One region of the Bartonella sp. bp_1 genome, then DNA from elsewhere that is predicted to be linked to it. Evidence: predicted binding sites of a transcription regulator. Region 1 holds the regulator's gene; each other region holds the start of a gene.
The links. The regulator LexA, encoded in region 1, represses DNA repair genes until DNA is damaged. The targets are predictions, from matches to a motif close to TGTTCNNNNTGTGTTCNG.
Positions count from the first base shown of each region.

Region 1 (8,263 bases):
AAAAGGAAGCAACGCATACCCTCACGGATATGCATGCCTGACAGTTTTCACAAACTGGCCGATAAGCTATGTTTTGGGATCTCCTGAAACCACCTTGATTGAGCAGGTTGCCGATATCACAGGCAAATGGACCAGAAAGATGGGTAAACACTTTCCGTTCAAAATGCCCGTCAAGATAAGGACACGGTTGCGGTGCCGTCAAATAGAATTGCGGTTTTACCGTTTCGTGTTCGCTCATTCTGTCCGATATCCAGATATGATGTCAAAAACTGCAACACCTTGGTTGTCATATAATGTAGAATGATTATGGCCAGCGTGTTGTTTTATTTTTATTAGCGTGTGGCGGCCGTTACAATAATTTCAACCAGATAATCAGGGGACGCCAATTTGGCTTCGCCAGTTGCGCGTGCAGGCGTATTGTTAGGATCAACCCATTTTTCCCATACAGCATTCATTGCTTCGAAATATCTCATATCGCTCAGCCAGATTGTCGCTGAGAGGATCATGGATTTATCGCTATTTACACTGGCTAAAAGGCGATCGACTTCTGCCAGAGCGTCCTGTGTTTGTTTGGTAATATCCCCACCATTTTCCCCGACTTGTCCGGCTAAAAATGCCATCTTGTTATAGCTAACGACTGCACTCATAAGGTTGTTGGATTCAAGTCTGGTGATCGTCATTGTCTTTCCTTTTATTTATACAGCTATACCATAAAGGTCATAAGCATCTGATTTTTCTATTTTTACTGTTACGATGTCCCCTTGTCTCAGCGGACGGCGTGATGTGATGTGCACATTGCCATCAATTTCAGGTGCATCATATTTACTGCGACCGATTGCCTGTGTGCCATCGGCTTTGTCGATGATGACAGGCAGTCGTTTGCCAACTTTTTTGCTGAGTAGCTTGGCCGAAACTTTTTGCTGGGTTTCCATAAATTTGCGCCAACGCATTTCCTTTACGTCATCTGGAACCTCTAACAATCCTAATGCGTTGGAGGGTGCACCATGAACAGGTTCATATTTGAAACAACCTGCACGTTCGATTTTTGCTTCATTCAACCAGTGCAGCAACATATCAAAATCATCATCTGTTTCACCGGGAAAGCCAACAATGAAGGTAGAGCGCAAAGCAAGATCTGGGCAGATTTCTCGCCATTTTTCAATGCGCCTGCTTGTTTTTTCCTGATGGGCAGGACGCTTCATGTTTTTTAATACTGTTGGTGAAGCATGCTGGAAGGGGATGTCAAGATAAGGAAGTATCTTGCCGTCTGCCATTAAAGGAATAACATCATCAACATGCGGGTAAGGGTAGACATAGTGCATACGAATCCATATGCCCATTTCACCGAGTTCTGTAGCCAAATCTAGAAATTTAGTACGTATTTCACGATCTTTAAACGTGCTACTAGCGTATTTTAAGTCAACGCCATAAGCACTTGTATCCTGTGAAATGACAAGCAGTTCTTTGACACCTGCCTTAGCGAGTTTTTCTGCTTCGCGTAATACATCTGCGATCGGACGAGATACAAGATTGCCGCGAAGATGCGGAATAATACAGAAACTGCAGCTGTTGGAACAGCCTTCGGAAATCTTGAGATAGGCATAGTGGCGGGGCGTCAGGCGAATTCCTTGTTCTGGCACAAGGTCGACAAACGGATCATGGATGGGTGGCGCGGCTTCATGAACTGCATTAAGCACACTTTCATAGGCTTGCGGGCCAGTAATCGCCATAACACTGGGATGTGCTTTACGGATAATATCAGGCTCGGCACCAAGGCAGCCTGTTACAATAACTTTACCATTTTCCTTGATGGCTTCACCGATATTAGCCAATGATTCATCCCGGGCAGAATCGAGAAATCCGCAAGTGTTGACGATCACAAGATCCGCACCTTCATGATTACGGGATATTTCATACCCTTCAGAACGCAGGCTGGTAATAATACGTTCGGAATCCACCAGGGCTTTAGGGCAGCCCAATGAAACAAAACTTATTCTTGGTGAAGGCATGAGTTATCCTGACATAGAAACCGGTTAGGCAAGTGAAAAATTCGTTTGTTGCCCATAACACATAGGAAACAGGCAAGCAATAAATGCCCATCGTCATAAAAGTAGTCTTAATAACGTCGGATCAGGCCAACAAGTTTTCCTTGAACGCGAATCCGGTCTGGCCCAAAAATACGCGTTTCATAAGCAGGATTGGCGGCTTCTAGTGCTATGGACGCTCCTTTGCGACGATAGCGTTTCAATGTTGCTTCTTCATCATCAACAAGGGCTACTACAATTTCTCCTGGACTTGCCGTGTCTGATTTTTTAATAATAACGGTATCACCATCAAAAATACCGGCTTCAATCATGGAATCGCCTTTAACCTCAAGCGCATAATGTTCACCGCCACCAATCATATCGGCAGGTAGGGAAAGTGTATTTGTTTGATGTTCTATGGCTGAGATTGGAACACCTGCAGCAATGCGTCCCATCAAGGGAACATTGACATTGGCAGCTTCTTCCATATCGGTAGGCATTGCCATTTTGGTTTGGGCAGGTGCAGTGTTTTTAACCAGACTAGGACGAAAACCACCAGCTGGTGCCAAGCCTGGAGCAATGGAGTCAGGAAGACGTACAACTTCCAATGCTCGAGCACGATTAGGCAAACGGCGTATAAAGCCACGCTCTTCCAAAGCAGTAATCAAGCGATGAATGCCTGACTTTGAAGCCAAATCAAGAGCTTCTTTCATTTCATCGAAAGAAGGGGGAATGCCCGTCTCTTTCATGCGGTCATGAATGAACAACAAAAGCTCATGTTGTTTGCGTGTCAGCATAATGGTCCCCAACAGAATCAATGAAAACAAAACAAGAACATACACTATATGTTCCATTATTGTTCTGCAAGGGTTTCAAAAAAATTAATTTTAAATGGGATATTTGATAATGAATAGAGAGACCCAAGGTCTCTCTATTCATATTTTTAGACTTATTAGAAAAAGCTTTTTCTTTGCCACCAGCCGGCACGCTTGGGCTTTTCGGCCTCCGGTTCGGTGTTTGAAGATGTGACAACGGGTTCGCTTATAGCTTCTTCTGTTGTCTTTTTAGATGCAGCTTTTTTGGTGCGCGTAGTCTTCTTGGGAGGATCAATTGTTGAGTTAGTTGCAGGCTCTTGATCTTTTATTGTCTCGTTAGCTGCTTTTTTACTGCGTCTAATTACTGCTTTTTTTGTTTTCTTGGCAGATTCTTCAATTTCTTTAATATCAGATTCTACTTCAATTGTGACTTCTGCCTGCTTGGGTGCAGCTTTTTTGCGGCCACGTTTTTTAGGCGCTTCTTCACTGATGTTTTCTATAGGTGTTTCTGCAACAGCAATGTCGACTATCTCTTGTGTCGATGGTGCTGTCTTGTTGTTGCGACGTGATTTCTTGGCCTTTGTTTGTGTCTTAGGCTCAGAAACTTGGTCAGGTGCAATAAATGTATCAAGGTTGCCGACAGGCTCAGCTGCTGGTGCATGACGGCGGCGACGTGCTTCGCGTACTTCACGCAGAGCCTGTTCGGCAAATGCACCGACTGGTTCTGCATAGGGAAGACGACGACGATCAAATTCACCATCCCGATTGCGGCGTCCACCGCGACGTCCACGACGACGACGGCGGCGGCGGTCCTCTTCACGTTCACTGTCAGATGATTCAATATTCTGGTTGTGCCCGTTTTCATTATCAGAATGGCGCTCGCCACGTTGTCCACGGCGACGGCGGTTTCTCGACGGACGATGTGATTCTGTCTGTTCGTTGTTTTCTTCTTCGTCCTCGAAAGTGATATCCTCGATTGGGTCTTCTTCTTCAACCGGCAGAAGCTGGATTGGTGCAGCGGGCGTGCCGGTTGCCTCAGCCCCCTTGATGATAATAAGATGCTGGTTTCCAACGCTTTCATCTGTTTCGAAGTTGATAACAAGACCAAAACGTTTTTCCAGATCCGCTAGGACTGTTCTCTTATGATTGAGAACATAAAGAGCGGTAGAAACAGGTGTACGGACCGTAATGTCAAAATGGCCATTGCGTAGAAGGTATTCTTCAATCGTACGAACGACATGAAGGGCCAGTGAAGAATCTGAACGCACATGCCCGGTACCGCCACAGTGGGTGCAGGGCTGGGTTGTGCTTTCAAGAACGGAAGCCCGAATGCGCTGCCGGCTCATTTCCATAAGACCAAAATGGGAAATACGACCGACCTGAATACGGGCGCGGTCATCTTTTAGGCAATCTTTCAACCGTTTTTCAACAGCACGAATATTGCGTTTCTCATCCATATCAATGAAGTCGATAACAACGAGACCGGCCAAATCGCGCAAGCGTAATTGACGGGCAACCTCTTCTGCCGCTTCTATGTTGGTCTGATAGGCTGTTTCCTCAATTGAATGTTCTTTTGTCGAGCGACCAGAGTTAACGTCGATTGCGACAAGTGCTTCAGTCTGATTGATGACAAGATAACCGCCAGATTTCAATGTGACTTGCGGCTGCAACATTTTATCTAGCTGTGTTTCGATGCCATTACGGGCAAAAATAGGGTAGGGATCACGATAGGGCTGAACAACTTTTGCATGGCTTGGCATAAGCATGCGCATGAAATCTTTAGCTTCGCGATAGCCTTCATCTCCGGCTACAAGAATTTCGCTAATATCTTTATTATAAAGATCGCGGATCGATCGCTTGATCAGGCTACCTTCTTCATAGACAAGGGCAGGTGCCGTCGATTGAAGTGTCAGATTGCGAACATTTTCCCATAAACGCATTAGATATTCATAATCGCGTTTAACCTCGACCTTAGTACGATTGGCACCGGCTGTACGCAAAATAACGCCCATGCCTTTGGGGACTTCAAGTTCCTTGACAATATCTTTAAGGCGCTTGCGATCCTGTACATTAGTAATTTTTCGTGAAATACCGCCACCACGAGCTGTATTGGGCATAAGTACGGAATAGCGTCCGGCCAGCGACAGATAGGTTGTAAGCGCCGCACCTTTATTGCCACGTTCTTCCTTGACTACCTGGATTAGCAAAATCTGGCGGCGCTTAATAACTTCTTGTATCTTATATTGCTTGCGCTGGAATCGTTGTGTCGGCACTTCTTCCATCGCATCACCGGCGCCGACTGATTCAATGCTGTCTTCACTATTTTCGTTGTCCTCATCAGGCTCAACGTCAACAGATTCTGCATCTTCATGGAGCGTATCGGTTTCTACGTCTTCTGCTATTGTTGCTTTCTTGGGTTGACGCCCGCGTTTCTTTTTAGCGCTTTTTTCAGCGATCAGGTCATCTTCTTCATTATCTTCAATAGCGGCCTGTTCCTCAGCTTCAATAAGAGCCTGACGATCGGCAACCGGAATTTGATAATAGTCGGGATGGATTTCGGAAAAAGCTAAAAAACCATGACGGTTGCCACCATATTCGACAAAAGCAGCCTGCAAAGAAGGCTCTACCCTTGTGACGCGGGCTAGATAGATATTTCCCTTTAACTGTTTTTTGTGCTGAGATTCAAAATCGAATTCTTCAATTCGGTTTCCACGAACAACAACAACCCGTGTTTCCTCCTGGTGGGAGGCGTCGATAAGCATTTTGTTTGACATTGTAAATAATCCTGAAGGCGACGCGCGATAAAGCAAGCAAAGGCTTTGTATGATCAAAGCTGTTTGAAATGGCGCGATGTCTGCCGTTAAATGGCTGTTTTGCAGAAAAAATAGATAAAGAGCGCGGTAAGTTCGCGGTGATCGCAGCCAAATGAGAGCTGTATATCGATATAGCCGGAAAAGACATAATCCTGCGCTGTCTCCACAAAACGGTTTTTCTCAAATCCGGTTATGCCGGATCACGAAACTTTATTCAAAAGCGCGGTCATCTGCGGAAACGATAGGTAAAATAAACCTTGTTCGCCGATGCCTGCGCCGCTAGAGGTTGATGGGCAAGGGAAGAATGTACTATAAGACATTCGATTCGATGACCAATTCACCACGATACGCTTTTATTGGCATATTATGCTTATGACAAGTAGCAATATTTGGACAGAGCCTTTTCGGTGTGATGCTTTGGCGGAAAAAATGGTTTTGATAAAACGTTTTATCACTCTTTGTTGCCTTTTATTGGTTGGTTTAGGCGCCTTTTTTGTGACGTCTTTGGATGCTCAAGAAAAAAACAATGATCATTTGAAAATGATCAGTCTTCGTATTGTTGGCGACGATAATCGGCTACGGATTGTTACGGTTTTCAATCAGAGACCTGATTATAGGATCCAGCTTCTTAAAAATCCGACACGGATTGTTATTGATATGGATGCTATGGAGTTTGTTAATCCGGCTGAAACTGTTGCAACGCATGGCTTGATTAATGCCGTACGATATGGCGCTACGGGAAATGCCAGCTCGCGCATTATTTTACACGCCAATCGTTATATCAATATTGATAATGCCAGGATTGGGGCTTTGGACGGTGGTTTATGGCAACTGATTATAGATATAGAAAAAACGGATCGCGCATCCTTTGATAAAGCAGTCAGGCAATATCAAAAATCATTTTTACAAAATGATGATACTACCAGACAAAAGGGAGCCAATGATTTCCGTGTTGTCATTGATGCAGGCCATGGTGGCATTGACAGCGGTGCCAAGGGGCTAAGCGATATACTGGAAAAAAACGTAACGCTGGCTTTTGCCAGATCACTACGTGATGAATTGGAGCGAACTTCCGGGCTGGATGTGTTTTTAACACGTGATAGTGATGTATTTCTGAGGCTTAATGAGCGCGTCCAGAAAGCGCGTGCCTATGGTGCCGATCTTTTTATTTCTATTCATGCAGATACAATTAATGTGCGTGATTTACGCGGCGCCACCGTTTATACTCTTTCTGACAAAGCATCCGATGATATATCCAAATTATTGGCCGAACGAGAAAACAAGGCAGATCTTCTTGATGGATTGCCGCCGGATGAACAGCCTGAAATAGCTGATATACTGATTGATCTAACCCGACGTGAAACCCACAGTTTTTCTGTCAATTTTGCCGATAGCCTGATTTCGAATTTTAAAAATAACAATATATTGTTGATTAATAATCCGCATCGTTATGCCGGTTTTCAGGTGTTAAAAGCTCCAGATGTTCCTTCTGTTTTAATTGAAATTGGATATTTGTCGAATAATGAGGATGAAAAGTTGATAACGAATCCGCAATGGCGGAAAAAAATGGCGGCATCCATTGCTTCGTCTGTTCGTAGTTTCGCCGATTACAGGGCTGGCAGGATCAAAAGAGATTGATAGCCTGTTAATAACGCCTATATAAGGCAAAAATGATTTTTATGGTCATAAGAATGACAATAAGTTAAACGATAAGGCGCTTGCAAATTCACTGAAGGATGATTATCGCCAGTGGAGTATGTGTATGCGGTAGAGCGGAAATAAAGTGGCGACCTGTTAATATGATTAAATTTTTTAAAAGTATTGTTAGTCTGGGAATGGCGTCTACCGCTTTACTTACGCTGGCTTCTATGGCTCACGCTCAGGACAATAGTCGTAATCTTCCCGATTATGAAGTTCTTGAAAAATATGAACCACCGGTCATGACCCGCATCCATGCGGCTGATGGCGGATTAATGGCTGAATTTGCAACCAATAGACGTCTTTATATTCCAATCCAATCGGTACCTGATCAGGTAAAGGAAGCCTTTATCTCTGCTGAAGATAAGAACTTTTATAAGCATTACGGGTTGGACCCTGAAGGGCTTGCACGTGCTATTGTCAATAATGTGCGCAATTTCGGATCGGGGCGTCGTCCTGAAGGGGCCTCTACAATCACGCAGCAGGTTGCAAAGAATTTTCTTCTAACGTCGGATGCAACACTCCAGCGTAAAGTCAAGGAAGCAATTCTCTCGATCCGTATCGAAAAAGCCTATTCAAAAGATAAGATACTTGAGCTTTATCTGAATGAAATTTATCTGGGCCGCGGGGCCTATGGTATTGCTGCGGCTGCGCTAACCTATTTCAATAAATCGGTTAATGAGCTGACTATTGAGGAAGCCGCCTATCTCGCCTCTTTACCGAAGGGGCCATCAAATTATGATCCTTTCCGTCATACGCAACGTGCTCTTGATCGCCGTAACTGGGTCATAGATCGAATGGTTGAGAATGGTTACGTCACACAAGAAGATGGTGCAAAAGCCAAATTAAAACAGCTTGGTGTCACTCTGCGTGGCGATGATACCTACGTTTTTGCAGCGGATTATTTTACCGA
Region 1 covers NZ_CM147851.1:879,001-887,263, forward strand. The annotation lists gene ACYZ97_RS04365 (arginyltransferase) at 1-238, opposite strand, end outside; gene ACYZ97_RS04370 (RidA family protein) at 333-680, opposite strand; gene rimO (30S ribosomal protein S12 methylthiotransferase RimO) at 696-2,009, opposite strand; gene lexA (transcriptional repressor LexA) at 2,117-2,821, opposite strand; gene ACYZ97_RS04385 (Rne/Rng family ribonuclease) at 2,977-5,613, opposite strand; gene ACYZ97_RS04390 (N-acetylmuramoyl-L-alanine amidase) at 6,148-7,290, shown strand; partial or broken gene ACYZ97_RS04395 (penicillin-binding protein 1A) at 7,551-8,263, shown strand, end outside.

Region 2 (8,263 bases), 220 kb from region 1:
TCACAGCGGCCACCCTTGACGTTGAATGAAAAACGGCCGGGTTGATAACCACGTGCTTTAGCTTCCGGCAAACCGGCAAACCAGTCGCGGATCGGGGTAAAGGCACCGGTATAGGTGGCGGGATTGGAGCGTGGTGTGCGTCCAATTGGGGACTGATCAATATCAATTACCTTGTCGAGCAGTTCCAATCCGTCAATCTTGTCGTGTTCGGCAGGATGTTCACGACTGCCCATAATGCGTCTTGATGCGGCTTTGAAAAGCGTTTCAATCAGGAAAGTCGATTTGCCGCCACCCGAAACGCCAGTGACGCAGGTAAACGTGCCTAGCGGTATATCGGCACTGACATTTTTCAAATTGTTGCCACGTGCTCCCACGACGTGCAGTTTTTTCTTCTTGTCAATTTTACGCCGTTCTGCCGGCAGGCTGACTTCTTTTTTGCCGGAAAGATATTGGCCGGTCAAAGAGGCCGGATTTTCCATGATTTCTTGCGGCGTACCTTTGGCGATAACTTCACCCCCATGTATGCCGGCTGCCGGTCCGATATCGACCACATAATCGGCTGTCAGAATGGCATCTTCATCATGTTCAACAACAATGACTGTATTGCCGAGGTCGCGCAGATGGCGCAATGTATCAAGTAAACGGGCATTATCGCGCTGATGTAGGCCGATAGAAGGCTCATCCAGCACGTAAAGTACACCCGTCAGGCCGGAGCCGATTTGTGAGGCCAGCCGTATGCGCTGGCTTTCGCCGCCTGAAAGTGTGCCGGAGTTACGTGAAAGGGTCAGATATTCCAGCCCGACATCGTTGAGAAATTTTAGCCTTTCGCGGATTTCCTTCAAAATACGATAGGCGATGTCCTTTTGTTTTTCGCTAAAATTTTTGTCGATATTTTGAAACCATTGGTCAGATTTCAAAATCGACATTTCCGAGACTTCACCAATATGCAGCCCGCCAATTTTTACGGCAAGTGCTTCCGGTTTTAGACGGTAGCCTTTGCACGAAGGGCAGGGCGAAGATGACATGTAGCGCTCGATCTCTTCACGCGACCAGGCTGAGTCTGTTTCTTTCCAGCGTCTTTCCATGTTGGGAATGACGCCTTCAAATGTTTTGGTTGTCGTATAGGAGCGCACACCATCATTATAGATAAAGTCGATTTCTTTTTTGCCGGTGCCATATAAAATGGCGTGGCGCGCTTCATCATCAAGTGTTGACCATTTTTCTGTAACTTTGAAGCCATAGGCTTTGGCGAGTGCTTCCAATGTTTGTATATAATAGGGCGATGATGATTTGGCCCATGGCGCAATAGCGCCATTGCGTACGGTCAGGCTTTCATCGGGTACAACGATTGAAGGATCTATCGCCTGTTGCGTTCCCAGACCATCACAAGTCGGGCAGGCGCCAAAGGGATTGTTAAATGAAAAAAGTCTTGGTTCGATTTCAGGTATTGTGAAACCGGATACGGGACAGGCAAATTTTTCGCTGAAGATCAGTCGCTCATGGGTTTCATTTTTTGATTTATTGGCTGAGCCGCCGGATGTTTCGTTTTCCGGTAGAGGCTTGTCGGCAAGTTCGGCAATAGCAAGTCCATCGGCCAGCTTTAGGCATGTTTCCAGACTGTCGGCAAGACGCGTTGCTAGATCAGCACGTACGACAACACGGTCAACCACAACGTCGATGTCATGTTTGTATTTCTTGTCGAGAGCAGGGACATCGGCAATTTCATAAAAGACGCCATCAACCTTGACGCGTTGAAAACCTTTTTTCAAAAGTTCGGCAAACTCTTTGCGATATTCACCTTTTCGGCCGCGTACAATTGGTGCCATGATATAAAGACGGGTGCCTTCATCCAGTTCCATGACACGGTCTACCATTTGGCTTACGGTTTGACTTTCGATCGGCAGGCCGGTCGCCGGTGAATAGGGAACGCCAACGCGGGCAAAAAGTAGACGCATATAATCGTGGATTTCAGTCACGGTACCAACAGTCGAACGTGGATTGCGGCTGGTGGTCTTCTGCTCGATGGAGATGGCGGGCGATAATCCGTCAATCTGGTCCACATCGGGTTTTTGCATCATTTCTAGAAATTGGCGTGCATAAGCTGAAAGGCTTTCAACATAACGGCGCTGGCCTTCTGCATAGATCGTATCAAAGGCAAGTGATGATTTGCCTGATCCCGATAGTCCGGTCATGACAATGAGTTTGTCGCGAGGCAGATCGATATCGATATTTTTGAGATTATGTTCACGCGCGCCGCGAATGGAAATGAATTTATGATCGACCATGGAGGATTCCAGAATAAGAACAAAAATGGAACAAGAAGGTTATCAGATAGGTGTTTTTATATTAAAATGCAATGGCTTTGATAATATCATTATGCATATCATGAACGAATGAAATGGCTATAAGTTCTGTGGAAAGACATATAAATCCATCCGCATGCACTGCCGTTATGTACAAAAGACTGTATGGTGACGCGATCTTTTTTAGGCGTATCGCCTTTTTGCTTGGAGTGGTGTTATGGCTGGCAGTGTTAACAAGGTTATTCTGGTTGGAAATGTAGGGGCTGATCCTGAAATCCGTCGCCTCAATTCTGGTGATCAGGTTGCAAGTTTGCGTCTTGCAACATCGGAAAGCTGGCGGGACCGTAATACTGGCGAGCGTAAAGAGCGTACCGAATGGCATAGTGTTGTTATTTTCAACGACAATCTGACCAAGGTTGTCGAGCAATATGTCAAAAAAGGTGCCAAACTCTATATTGAAGGTCAGCTACAGACACGTAAATGGCAGGATCAGAACGGTAATGACCGTTATACGACGGAAGTGGTGCTGCAGAAATATCGCGGTGAATTGCAGATGCTTGATAGTCGTGGTGAAGGCGGCGGCCGTGGACAGATTAGTGATCAATCCGGCGGTGGTTACGGTAGTTCGCAAGGCGGTTTTGATCAGGGCGGCTTTGGCAGTAGTCAGTCGGGTGGATCATCTGGCAGCAGTAATTTCTCCCGCGATCTCGATGACGAAGTGCCGTTTTAGGTTTACCTTACAACAGGGTGCGTATCCCATTGGCAACAAATTGCACGGCCAATGCCGCAAGCAGAAGGCCGAACAGACGGGTTACAATACTACGGCCAGTAGAGCCTAAAAGGCGGTCAATTGGCCCTGCAAGTGCCATGAATCCGTAACATATGATGACGGATATCAATATGATGAAGAGTGTCGTGCCAGCCCCTCGAATGCCATGATGGTCGCTGGCAATGAGTATGGTGGCAGAGATTGAGCCGGGGCCGGCTATCATTGGCACAGCAAGGGGGAAGGCGGCGACATTGCGGATGTGGTCTTTGGTTATGTCGTTTTGTATGCTTTTTTCTTTGCGTGTTGAGCGTTTTTCAAAGATCATTTCAAAGGCGATGGTAAAGAGCAGGATCCCCCCTGCGACTTGAAAAGCCCCCATGGAAATGCCGAGTGTCGCCAATATCGATATGCCGCCAAAAGCGAAGAATGCCAACACGGCAAAGGATACAATGGTAGCAAAAAGTGCGGTAAAGTGGCGCTGATGCTTATTCATATCCTCCGTTACCCCTAAAAATATGGGGAGGAGACCAGGTGGATCGATGGCGACCAGCAATGTAATAAGGGCGCTGATGATGGTGGTATTTTCTATCATCGGTTTACTTCCCTGTTTGATTCTTAATTCGCACTTAAATGCCCACAATATGACCTTATAAAAAATAAGTCATCCACTGCTTTTTATGTTGATGATTTAAGTTGTTGAAATAAAATAGTAAATTACGGATGAAAAAAGGTGCCTCAAGTGGCGCTTTGATGCTTTTTTGGCTATAAAGTTGATTGAATTGATTCTGAAATAGAGAGTGTTGTTGTCGTGACCGATCAAACCTTGCCGCCTTCTTTTGATGAGCCCAATGGTATTGAGCCTGTAAATATTATTGAGGAAATGCAGCGTTCCTATCTCGATTATGCCATGAGCGTAATCGTGTCACGTGCGCTTCCCGATGTGCGCGATGGTATGAAACCTGTGCATCGACGTATTCTCCACGCCATGAATGAGCTGGGGCTGGGGTATAATAAATCCTATCGCAAATCAGCAACGGTTGTCGGCGAAGTGATGGGTAAATACCATCCGCATGGAGACTCCTCGATTTACGATGCGCTTGTACGTATGGCGCAAGATTTTTCGATGCGTAGCCCCTTGATTGATGGTCAGGGTAATTTTGGATCGATTGACGGTGACCCTCCGGCAGCCATGCGCTACACCGAGTGCCGTCTGGAAAAAGTTTCAGAAACCTTGCTGATGGATATCGACAAGGATACAGTCGATTTTCAGGACAATTATGATGGCCGTGAACAGGAACCTGCTGTTCTTCCGGCGCGCTTCCCCAATCTTCTGGTTAATGGTTCGGGTGGTATTGCCGTTGGGATGGCAACGAATATTCCACCGCATAATCTGGGCGAGGTCATTAATGGCTGTGTGGCACTGATCGATAATCCGGACATCACATTAGATGAGATGATCGAGATTATTCCAGGGCCTGATTTCCCGACGGGTGGTATCATTCTTGGGCGCTCCGGTATCCGTTCGGCCTATGAGACGGGCCGTGGTTCGGTCATTATGCGCGCCAAGGTTGATATCGAAGAAATCCGTGGTGACCGTCAGGCAATCGTCGTTACTGAAATTCCTTATCAGGTCAATAAAGCCACGATGATTGAAAAAATGGCTGAACTGGTACGTGATAAGCGTATTGAAGGCATTTCCGACCTACGTGATGAGTCTGACCGTGAGGGATATCGTGTTGTTATTGAATTGAAGCGTGATGCGGTTGCCGATGTGGTATTAAACCAGCTTTATCGCTACACACAGCTTCAGACCTCTTTTGGTTGCAACATGGTGGCGTTGAATGGCGGCAAGCCGGAACAGATGGTTCTGCTTGATATGCTGCGTGCTTTTGTTACCTTCCGCGAGGAAGTGGTCAGCCGTCGTACCAAATATTTGTTGCGCAAAGCCCGCGAGCGCGCCCACGTCTTGGTGGGATTGGCGATTGCTGTTGCTAATATTGATGAAGTCATTGCATTGATCCGTAAGGCACCAGATCCGCAAACCGCACGTGACCAGTTGATGACACGTCGCTGGCCGGCTTCTGACGTGGCACCATTGATCAAGCTGATCGATGATCCACGCCATATTATTCATGAAGACAATACCTATAATTTGTCGGAAGAACAGTCACGCGCGATCCTTGAATTGCGTTTGCAGCGACTGACGGCCTTGGGGCGTGACGAAATTGCTGATGAATTGAATTCAATTGGCGTCGAAATAGCCGATTATCTTGATATTCTTGGCTCTCGCTTGCGGATTATGGGCATCGTTAAGGATGAAATGGTAGCGTTACGTGATGAGTTTGCCACACCGCGTCGCACAGAGTTCGGTCTTGGTGGCGCAGAAATGGACGATGAAGACCTGATTGCCCGTGAGGATATGGTCGTTACCGTTAGCCATTCCGGCTATATCAAGCGCGTGCCGCTTTCTACCTATCGCGCCCAGCGCCGCGGTGGTAAAGGCCGTTCGGGTATGTCGACCAAGGATGAGGACTTTGTGACCCGCCTGTTCGTGGCCAATACCCATACACCGGTCTTGTTTTTCTCGTCACGTGGCATTGTTTATAAGGAAAAGGTCTGGCGTCTACCCGTCGGAACACCGCAATCGCGCGGCAAGGCACTGATCAATATGCTGCCATTGCAACAGGGTGAACGTATCACGACCATCATGCCATTGCCGGAAGACGAGGCAAGCTGGGGCGAACTGGATATAATGTTCGCGACAACACGTGGTACGGTACGTCGTAATAAATTGTCGGATTTTGTTCAGGTCAACCGTAATGGCAAGATTGCCATGAAGCTTGATGATGAAGGTGATGAAATCCTCTCTGTTGAGACCTGTACCGAACAGGACGATGTTGTCCTGACAACGGCTTTAGGTCAGGCGATCCGCTTTGCCGTGACTGATGTGCGCGTTTTTGCCGGACGTAATTCCATTGGTGTGCGTGGTATCAATCTTGGCAAGGGGGATATGGTTATTTCCATGACTATTCTCGGCCATGTCGATGCGACACCGGCGGAGCGTTCTGCCTATATCAAGCGGTCGATTGCCGAGCGTCGTGCAGCAGGTGCTGAAGCGGATGATATTACGATTGTCGGTGAAGATGATGTCGGCACCGAGGCGGAATTGAATGATGAGCGTTATGCCGAATTGCAGGCCCGTGAGCAGACTTTGCTGACAATCAGTGAATTCGGTTATGGTAAGCGTTCTTCATCCTATGAATTTCGTATTTCCAACCGTGGGGGTAAAGGTATTCGGGCAACCGATCCATCCAAGATTGGTGAAATCGGTAAGCTGGTTGCAGCTTTCCCTGTTGAACCGGTTGACCAGATCATGCTGGTGTCGGATGGTGGTCAGCTGATCCGTGTGCCGGTCGATGGTATTCGTATCGCTGGTCGTTCAACCAAGGGTGTGACAATCTTCAAGACGGCTCAGGGTGAAAAAGTGGTCTCTGTCGAACGAATTTCCGAGCCGGAAGATGACGGCGAAGAAGATTTGGATAGCAATGCTATTGAAACGGCTGTTGAAATGGCAGACAATGCTGCTGCTGATAATAAGGACGATGAATAATCGTCCTTATTTGGAGGAAAGACAGGGACAGCGATGAAAATAGCTATTTATGCCGGTTCGTTTGATCCTGTTACCAATGGTCATATTGATGTGCTTCGGGGTGCCTTGAATATTGCCGATAAGGTTGTTGTTGCGATTGGTTTGCATCCGGGTAAAAAGCCTCTATTCAGTTTTGAAGAGCGTGTTGAGCTTATAGACGAGGTAGGCGATAAATTATTAGGGGTGAGCGCAGATCGTTTGCATGTAGTTTCATTTGATAATCTCTTGATTGATAAAGCCAGAGAGCTTGGTGCCTCGCTTATCATTCGCGGACTGCGCGATGGTTCCGATCTTGATTATGAAATGCAGATGGCGGGTATGAATGGTACAATGGCGCCTACATTGCAGACCGTCTTTTTACCGGCCAGTGTTTCGGTGCGTGCGATTACGGCCACATTGGTTCGCCAGATTGCTTCAATGGGCGGGGATGTTTCAGCGTTTGTACCTGAAAATGTCTCGTCCGCTTTAAAAGATAAATTTAAATCCTGATAGGAGACTGATTGTGTTGCGTAGATTATTTTCCATTTTGGCTTTTGTGTTTTTGGCTTTTTCATTTGCCTCTCCTTTGCAGGCGGCTGATAACGAAAATATGCTTGTCCTTACACTGAAAGATGGCGATGTTGTTATCAAGTTGCGCCCTGATCTTGCTCCCAAGCATGTGGCGCAGATTAAAAAGCTTGTTAAAGACGGCGCCTATGACAATGTACTTTGGCATCGTGTTATTCCGGGTTTTATGGCCCAGACTGGTGATGTCCAGTATGGTAAGAAAGACGGCCCGGAATTTTCCGCTGCGCGTGCCGGTATGGGGGGATCCAAATATCCCGATCTTGTAGCAGAGTTCTCCAAGACGCCGTTTAAACGTGGTACGGTCGGTATGGCGCGGGCGCAGAGTCCCAATTCCGCCAATTCTCAATTTTTTATCTGTTTTGATGACGCCTCAAGCCTGAATGGTCAATATACCGTTGTTGGTGAGGTTGTTTCCGGTATGGATGTTGTCGATAAGATTAAAAAAGGTTTGCGCAATAATAATGGCGCGGTGAGTAATCCCGATGTCATCATCAAGGCCCGTTTGCAGGCCGGTAAATAAAGGAGTGCCTCATGGCCGATAAAATTAAAGATCCTGAAAATACACTTGTTCTGGAGACAACAAAAGGCGATGTTATTATCGAGCTATTGCCCGATTTGGCACCAGATCATGTCGCCCGTATCAAGGAATTGGCGCGTGAAGGTGCTTATGACAATGTTGTTTTTCACCGTGTAATTGACGGGTTTATGGCCCAGACCGGTGATGTCGAGTTCGGTAAGAAAGATGGTAAGAAGTTTAATCCATCACGTGCCGGGATGGGTGGATCCGACAAGCCTGATTTGAAAGCTGAGTTTTCCAATATACCGCATAAGCGTGGCACCTTGTCGATGGCGCGTAGCCAAAATCCGAATTCTGGTAATTCGCAGTTCTTCATCTGCTTTGAGGATGCACCATGGCTTGACCGCCAATATTCAGTCTGGGGCCAGGTTATTGAAGGTATGGATAATGTTGACAAG
Region 2 covers NZ_CM147851.1:1,103,509-1,111,771, reverse strand. The annotation lists gene uvrA (excinuclease ABC subunit UvrA) at 1-2,285, opposite strand, end outside; gene ACYZ97_RS05455 (single-stranded DNA-binding protein) at 2,521-3,033, shown strand; gene ACYZ97_RS05450 (MarC family protein) at 3,041-3,664, opposite strand; gene gyrA (DNA gyrase subunit A) at 3,953-6,682, shown strand; gene coaD (pantetheine-phosphate adenylyltransferase) at 6,716-7,210, shown strand; gene ACYZ97_RS05435 (peptidylprolyl isomerase) at 7,224-7,808, shown strand; gene ACYZ97_RS05430 (peptidylprolyl isomerase) at 7,820-8,263, shown strand, end outside.
Region 2: a site for LexA is predicted at 2,301-2,318, ahead of uvrA (excinuclease ABC subunit UvrA). Genes of this name have one in related genera too.

Region 3 (8,263 bases), 1.1 Mb from region 1:
CATTTTCAAGAATAGCCGGTTTATAGGAAGAAGCTGCTGTCTGGCCTTTAACGACAGGATCGGCTTCGGTAATGGTCAATGTAACCTGATCAGGAAGCGAGATGCCGATGGGGCGATCTTCATAAAGCTCGACGGTGACGGTCATGCCGTCTTGCAAAAAGGCAGCGCGATCGCCGACAAATTCTTTTTGTAACTCAAGCTGTTCATAGGATTCTGAATCCATAAAAACGAGTGCGTCACCCTGCTCGTATAAAAAGGTGAAGTCTTTTTGTTCAAGACGGACTTTTTCAACCGTTTCAGCAGCGCGGAAACGTTCGTTAAGTTTTGTGCCGTCGATCAGGTTTTTCAATTCCACCTGATTGAAGGCCCCGCCTTTGCCAGGTTTAACCGCATTGCATTTAACGGCTGCCCATAGGCCACCATTATGTTCAATCACATTGCCGGGACGGATTTCATTGCCATTGATTTTCATGCTTTTATTTCCATACCTTAAGATCAAGGATAATCAGCTTTGTACCCCGAGCAAATATGTCGGGCTATTCGGTCGTTTTCAAGACCATAAAAACACTGCCAGCGCAAGGGGTGGCGATGATTTAATTTTTAGCAATCTTTGCCGGTGGCGGGATTAGATTGGGTTGATAATAGAGAGATAGGCTACGCGCTTTCTCAAGTTGTTCTGCCGATAAACCTTCAATTAGGTCATCAAGATCAGGGGCAATCATGTTTGCTTTTTGTGCCACCATATACCACGCTGCAGCTTTAACAGTGTCGCCTTCTGTTCCCATACCGTCGCGATAAAGGCGCGCTAGATTAATTTGTGCCGGTGTAAAGCCGCGTGTTGCGTTTAGCAGATCATAGTTGAAGGCATTGTCATAATCACGCGGGCCGCCGCGACCATTGATCATCCAGTTGGCAAGTTCAACCTGAGCCGGTGCATGGTCTTTTGCTGCGGCCATTTCCAATAATTTACGCGCAGCCTTTTCATCCTTGGCAACTTTCGGTGTGCCATGGGCCAGAATTTTAGCCGCGGCATAGGCCGAATCGGGATCACCCGCAGCTACTCCTTTTAAAAACCATGTCAGGCCGACATCGGCGGCCGGTTCACCGCCAACCTTGTTCATCAAAAGACTGCCATAATAGAAAAAAGCTTCCGGTACACCGGCTTCAGCCGCCTGATGGACATAATCTTCCCCCTTTTTCTGGTCGCGGGTAACAAAACTGCCGTTGAAGAGCAGTAGACCATAGCGCAATTGTGCCTGCGGATCACCCAGCGCAGCGGCACGGCTATACCAAAGAGCAGAGCGCGCACCATCAGGAGCGACAGCATTGCCTTCCATATAAAGACGGGCCAGCAGTGTTTGCGCACGTGGATCGCCGTTCTCGCCACGTGGCAAAGCCAGATGAAAAGCGGTTGTATAGCGCCCGACCATATAATTTTGATAGGCGGCATCAAATTCACCGGGTTTGAGAATTTCGAATTTCGTATCATGGCTGTCTGCAGCGTGATTGTCGTCTCGAGGGGATGCCTCTTTGGGGGTGGTTGCTGCAAAACCTGCAGTAGGGACAAGCGCAACCGTCAATAAAAGTGCAGCAATGATACGGGTCACGATTCGCTTTCTCCGGTTTCGAAAGGATATTTTTGCAAGATTGCAAGGCATTGGTCTATTATCATGTTTTCGTTATTTGCGCCAAAAATAATATTTTCCAGTGACACATATTCTGCATGGGTTGCGGCAGCATCTTCGACACTCTCAATGGCTTGTCCGGTCTGTATAATGGCTGGAATTTCCATTAATTCGGCCCACCATGATGCCAAGGCGATATTGCGTGGATGGGCTTCTGGTTTGGTATCTGCACCGAGCTTGCCGAACATCAGGTAGTCGGGATTGAGTTCGCCTGCCTCCATAGCGGTATGACGGTTTTTGATATTGCCAAAACCGACAACCATATCCGGGCTATGGCGTTCGATTGTGTCGGCCAGTTCGCTTATGCTGGATTCAATATGGATGCCATCGGCCTTTAGGCGGCCAGCAATCCGGCTATCTCCGGCAATAATGGCGGCAACACCTATCTCTTGTATGGCCGTGACAAGCGGGGCTGCTTTTTCTTGAAAGGCAGCTTCGTCATGGTTGCTGTCATAAAGAATGACACTGCCTGCTTTTGAAGCGGACAGGATTTTTTTAATTCTGTCGGGTGAGATGTTTTTCTGGACATCAAGGCATAGCACACATTCGGGGAAAAGGGGGGCTTTGTTGTTACTCATTCTCTTTTTGCTCCGGCTTGATCCATGGTGTGGATTTTGATCCCAATGTGCAACAGTTCTCATTAAATGATGGTTACGATTTTTCATTCTTATCTAACGTTGCATTTCAAGATGGAATGAAAGTTGACCAGCATGGCGATAAAAAGGGCACAATTATGGAATTATTTCGGATATGATGAAGTTCGACATGGATAGATGTGTGTTGTGTTTCTATCGGTCAATGTGAAGCGGAGAAAGTCATTGAAGCCAGTAAAGCCACTCTATGGCAATGAAAATGGTAACGGCACCATCAAAGCGCCGCGTGATACACGTCTTGATGTGTTCCGTGCATTGGCTTTGATTACGATTTTTATCAATCATGTGCCGGGGACGATCTTTGAATATTTGACCCATAAGCATTATGGATTTTCTGATTCGGCTGAGGCTTTTGTCCTTATTTCCGGTATTGCGGTCGGCTTGGCTTATGGTGCCAAATTTGAAGTTGGCAACCGTTTGCTGCTGACTTTAAAATTGTGGCGGCGGTCTTTTACGCTCTATTCGACCCATATTCTGACAACACTTGTATCATTGGCCATTTTTCTATCGGCTGCGGTATTTTTCCATCATCCGGCTTTTTTAAAGCAGATCAATATTGCGCCTTTGCTCAAGGATCCGGTAAACGGGCTTGTCGGTCTGGTTACCCTTGGTCACCAGTTGGGCTATAATAATATATTGTCGCTTTATATGGTGCTTATTCTGGCATCACCCTTGATGCTTTACCTTGCCTCACGCAGCTTGAAACTGTTGGTTGCGTTTTCGGTTGTCCTTTATCTTGTGGCCGGTTGGTTCGGTGTGGCGCCGCATAATTATCCGACCAAGGGCTTGTGGTTTCTCAATCCGCTTTCATGGCAGCTTATTTTCGTAATTGGCATGGTTGCGGTTATCCATGTGCGCCGTGGCGGAAAGCTGCCATCCCATCCTTTATTGTTGGCATTGGCAATCGGTTATCTGGTCATGTCGTTCTTGTGGGTACGGTTGGGTTGGTGGTGGATTGATCCCTCCATGGGATTGCCGCGGACATTGACCGGTTTTAACAAGACATTCTTGTCTGTGCCGCGTCTATTGCATGTTTTGTCGCTTGCCTATGTGGTTGTTATGATTCCGCGCCTGTCCAATCTTGCCCGTGTCAATATTCACCATCCTTTGGCTATTCTTGGTAAACACAGTCTTGCTGTTTTTGTTGCCGGCACCATTCTGGCCATGGCGGAGCAAGTTCTTAAAAAAGTTAATTCCGGCGGCCTTCCTTATGATACCTTGTTGATTGCAACCGGTATTATTATGCAGTTTACTGTTGCCTATTATCTGGAATGGATCAAACAGTTGACATCTGGTAAGCGTCAGGATGCATCGCTTGTTGCATCAGCAGCCGTGCGTGACGAGGCAACGGCAGAGCCGGTGCCTGCGCTTTCCAAGCTGTAATGACCAATATCAAGTAGTGGCAATGTCGGTGTATTTGACCGCATTAACCTTGCATTAAGACTGTGATTGCTTTCCTGCTTTGACTGATGCATTTTGAGCCGGAAACAGCCCATGAAACTTTTATGGTGATCAGGGGTTTTATATCAGTTATTTAAAGGCATAGAGTATTCGCCATGACCAAGGCACATGCACAACAGGCAGATAATATGATTGTGCTGATGGAGCATGAGGCTTTTGGCGTGGTTTTTGACAAGCTTTATGCCTATGGCATGGCCTTGATTGAAGAAACAGCCGCTTATATTGATGGTGAAGGCAAACATCTTGCCAAGACCTTATCTTCATCTGTAACCAATCTTTATACGGCAGAAGCCATGCGGATGAGCACAAGACTCATGCAGGTTGCTTCGTGGCTTTTGCTTATTCGCGCCGGACGTGAAAAGGAAATGAGTGAGGAGCAGATTGCAGCCGAGAAGGCCAAGGTTTCGCTTGAGACGCCTTCAAAACAGGATATTGATCCTGATTGGCTGCAATTGCCGCAGAATTTTCGTGATCTTGTCATGCGTTCACTGCAGTTGGAAGAGCGTGTGCGGCGCCTTGATCATGATATTGACAGCATCATTGAACCGCATGAAGAAGTGCATAATCCTGTTGCCCGCCAGATTGGACGGATACAGGATGCTTTCGACAGGCGTTAGTGTCTGCCATCGTCTTATACAGGCAAATTGATATAAATCTGTTTACTTTGTTTCCCTTTTGTTCACATTTTTCTATTATCCGTTCTAGAAATTGGATAAGGTCGGGCAATGACAGAAGCGATTCGTATATTAGGTATTGATCCAGGTTTGCGCCGCACGGGATGGGGTGTCATTGAAAGTCTTGGCAATAGTTTGAAATTTATCGGGGCCGGTACAATCCGTTCCGATGAAAAATGCGATCTGGCTTCACGACTGTGCCAGCTATATGAAGGGTTGAGCAGTATTATTCATCACTATCAACCGCATGAGACTTCGGTTGAGCAGACCTTTGTCAATAAGGATGCAGGTGCAACATTAAAACTAGGACAGGCACGCGGCATTGCATTGCTCGTGCCGGCTCAAGCGGGATTAAAGGTTGCTGAATATGCCCCTAATGCGGTCAAGAAATCAGTGATCGGTGTTGGACATGGTGAAAAGCAGCAAATCCATATGATGGTCAAAGTCTTGATGCCCAGAGCGGAATTTGATTCAAGTGACGCGGCAGATGCCTTGGCAATCGCTATATGCCACGCACATAATCGATCTTCTCTGGCTCTTAAAATGAAAGTTAGCGCATGATCGGCAAACTTAAAGGTATTGTGGATGAAATCGATGATGATCATTTGATCATCGATGTTCATGGAGTTGGTTATGTGGTTTTTGCGTCTGTGCGTACACTTTCAAACCTTCCGGGAACGGGAGAGGACATTATTCTTTTTATAGAAACGCAGGTACGGGAGGATGCCATTCGGCTGTTTGGGTTTTCGTCCAAGATTGAACAGGAATGGTTTCGCCTCCTGCTGAATGTACAAGGCGTTGGTGCCAAGGTGGCTCTTGCGGTTTTAGGGACGCTGTCGGCCAGTGAGTTGGCTAATGCAATAGCATTGCGAGACATTGCTATGGTCAGTCGCGCGCCGGGAGTTGGTAAAAAAGTGGCTGAGCGTATTGTCACCGAGCTTAAGAACAAGGCCCCTGCCTTTAGTGGTGGTGGCGATATGGCGCTTAAGCAAAATATCGGTGATGGTGTTGCCTCTTCAGCTGTGGGTGATGCGGTTTCAGCTCTTGCCAATCTTGGTTATTCACGCGATCAGGCGGCCAATGCCGTTTCAGCAGCTTTAAAAGAGGCTGGTGAAGATGCACCATCTGCAACACTGATCCGGCTTGGCTTGAAGGCGCTTTCCCGGTAAGAAGAATGTTAAAACAAGGCGCTTAGATGGAAAATGATCGTTTGATTTCGGCTGATATGCGTGGTGAAGATAGTGATCCGTCATTGCGGCCGCAGACGCTCGACGATTTTATCGGTCAGGCGGCAGCACGCGCCAATCTTAAAATTTTTATTGAAGCGGCCAAAACGCGCAAGGAAGCGCTGGACCATGTGCTGTTTGTCGGTCCGCCCGGATTGGGTAAAACAACATTGGCACAAATTATGGCACGTGAACTGGGTGTTAATTTTCGTTCGACATCGGGGCCGGTTATTGCCAAAGCAGGTGATTTGGCAGCGCTTTTGACGAATTTGGAAGAAGGCGATGTGTTGTTTATTGACGAGATCCACCGTCTCAGTCCGGCAGTCGAGGAAATCCTGTATCCGGCTATGGAAGATTATCAACTGGATCTGATTATCGGTGAAGGGCCAGCAGCGCGTTCGGTCAAGATTGATCTGGCAAAGTTCACTCTTGTGGCGGCGACAACCCGTTTGGGACTTTTGACGACGCCGCTACGTGATCGTTTTGGCATTCCGGTAAGGTTGAATTTTTATACGGTGGAAGAGCTGGAACAGATTGTCCGCCGTGGTGCGCGATTGATGAAAATTGCAATTTCCGACGATGGTGCGCATGAAGTTGCGGCGCGTGCACGTGGCACACCGCGTATTGCCGGGCGTTTGCTGCGGCGGGTGCGAGACTTTGCTCTTGTTGGTGGTGTAGATGTTGTTGACCGCAGGATTGCCGATGAAGCTTTGTTGCGGCTAGAGGTTGACGGGCGCGGTCTTGATCAGCTTGATCGGCGTTATCTTAGCATGATTGCGGAAAACTTTGGCGGTGGACCGGTTGGAATTGAAACAATCGCGGCTGGTCTTTCGGAGCCGCGCGATGCTATCGAGGATATTATCGAACCCTATCTGATCCAGCAGGGTTTTATCCAGCGTACACCGCGTGGGCGTATTATGACACCGAAAGCTTTTGAACATATGGGATTGGCTGCACCGCAAACAGTTGCAACGCCGCAATTTGGATTATTTGAAGATGACGAATAGTCAAGAAAATATAGCGCTTGACGGTATTCTAAAAGATGGTCGTCATTGTTTGCAGGCGCGTATTTATTATGCGGATACAGACTTCTCCGGTGTTGTCTATCATGCCCGTTATCTTGAGTTTTTAGAACGTGGTCGTTCCGAGTTTTTGCGGGCAAGCGGTATTCATCATACGCAATTGGCACAGGGGGAGACGGGTGAAAAACTGGCATGGATTGTGCGACGTATGGAGATCGAATTTAAAAAACCGGCACGTATTGATGATCTGGTGACGATTATAACATCAATTACAGCAATTAGCGGCGCGCGTGTCAGCATGCAACAGGCCATTTTTTGTAATGATGTGGAACTGGTCGTAGCCCGTGTTGAAGCAGCGATTATCAATGAAGAGGGACGCCCGCGGCGGTTTCCTAAAAGTTTTCAGCTGGCGCATTGATCATAAGCCGCAGTCAATTTTCTTTTTAGCTATCAGTTTTCAATCAGGACAAAGGCTGTTGCTGTCTCAAGGCTGACATGGGGTAGTTCGTGGCGGTAAACTTCCCGTTTTACTGCATTAATTGCTTGTTCGTATGAAAAGCCGTTTGCTACATATTCATAAAAACGAATGATGAAAATGGAAGCCTGATCGTCATAGACTTGCTTGCGTGCCAAGAGACTGCGTTTGGCACCGGCGGCCGCCAATGCGGAAGAAAAACCTAAAATACCATCTCCATAGCTGATATCGCCATCTGCCGTCTCGCAAGCAGAAACAATGACAAGTTCGGTATTTTGCAACGGCCAGTGCATGATCTCGGATGCGTGCAATATGCCGTCATTATCCGGATTGTCCTGTTTTGTCATTTGCGTCGGCGCTGAAAGAATGATCCCGCTGCGCTCCAATGGATCATCTTGTGTTGTAGAATCGGGTTTGAAAAATCCATGGGTGGCAAAATGAATAATAGTTTTATTGCGGCTTTCCTTATAAATATTGCGCTCATTGGCGTCTGAACCGCCAAGCCATATGGTTTTGGCCGATTTTTTATCAAGCAATTCATGTGCGGCCTGTGTTTCAATTTTTGTATAGGGTAAAGGAGCGAGCAGCATATGTTCGGGATAGCTGACGTTGCCGATAAGAAGGGCGGTCGTATCTTTTATAGAAGGCGTTTTGCGCATTGAATCAATAGCGGAACGATTGCGTGCAATGGTGACATCCCGCTTCATGAAAAAGGGCTGGTTATTTTTATCGAGAAGGGAATCAAAAGGCACAAGAGCCAGTTCGCCATCGGGTACGATATAGATATGTCTGATATCTTTAAGATTTTTTTCAAGTGGTGCAAGCAATATATCGTAGAATTTACGCAGGCTTTCATTTCCAGAAGAGCTGTCTATCTGACTTTGTTCTGAAAGCATGGCTTGAATAGAGTGAGCGGACTGGAGAACATGAACGAAGCTTTTATCACTTCCCAGTGTGATTATCGCAAAGAGATAATCTTGCATTTCGGCATTGTCTGACATTTTTGAATTTATAATGATGAAATCAATAATGGCTTCATCGGCATAAATAGGTAGGGCTCGATCCTT
Region 3 covers NZ_CM147851.1:1,976,970-1,985,232, reverse strand. The annotation lists gene efp (elongation factor P) at 1-472, opposite strand, end outside; gene ACYZ97_RS09880 (tetratricopeptide repeat protein) at 594-1,607, opposite strand; gene ACYZ97_RS09875 (thiamine phosphate synthase) at 1,604-2,263, opposite strand; gene ACYZ97_RS09870 (OpgC family protein) at 2,504-3,721, shown strand; gene ACYZ97_RS09865 (DUF1465 family protein) at 3,895-4,416, shown strand; gene ruvC (crossover junction endodeoxyribonuclease RuvC) at 4,525-5,034, shown strand; gene ruvA (Holliday junction branch migration protein RuvA) at 5,031-5,642, shown strand; gene ruvB (Holliday junction branch migration DNA helicase RuvB) at 5,669-6,706, shown strand; gene ybgC (tol-pal system-associated acyl-CoA thioesterase) at 6,696-7,139, shown strand; gene ACYZ97_RS09840 (CHAT domain-containing protein) at 7,172-8,263, opposite strand, start outside.
Region 3: a site for LexA is predicted at 4,465-4,482, ahead of ruvC (crossover junction endodeoxyribonuclease RuvC). Genes of this name have one in related genera too.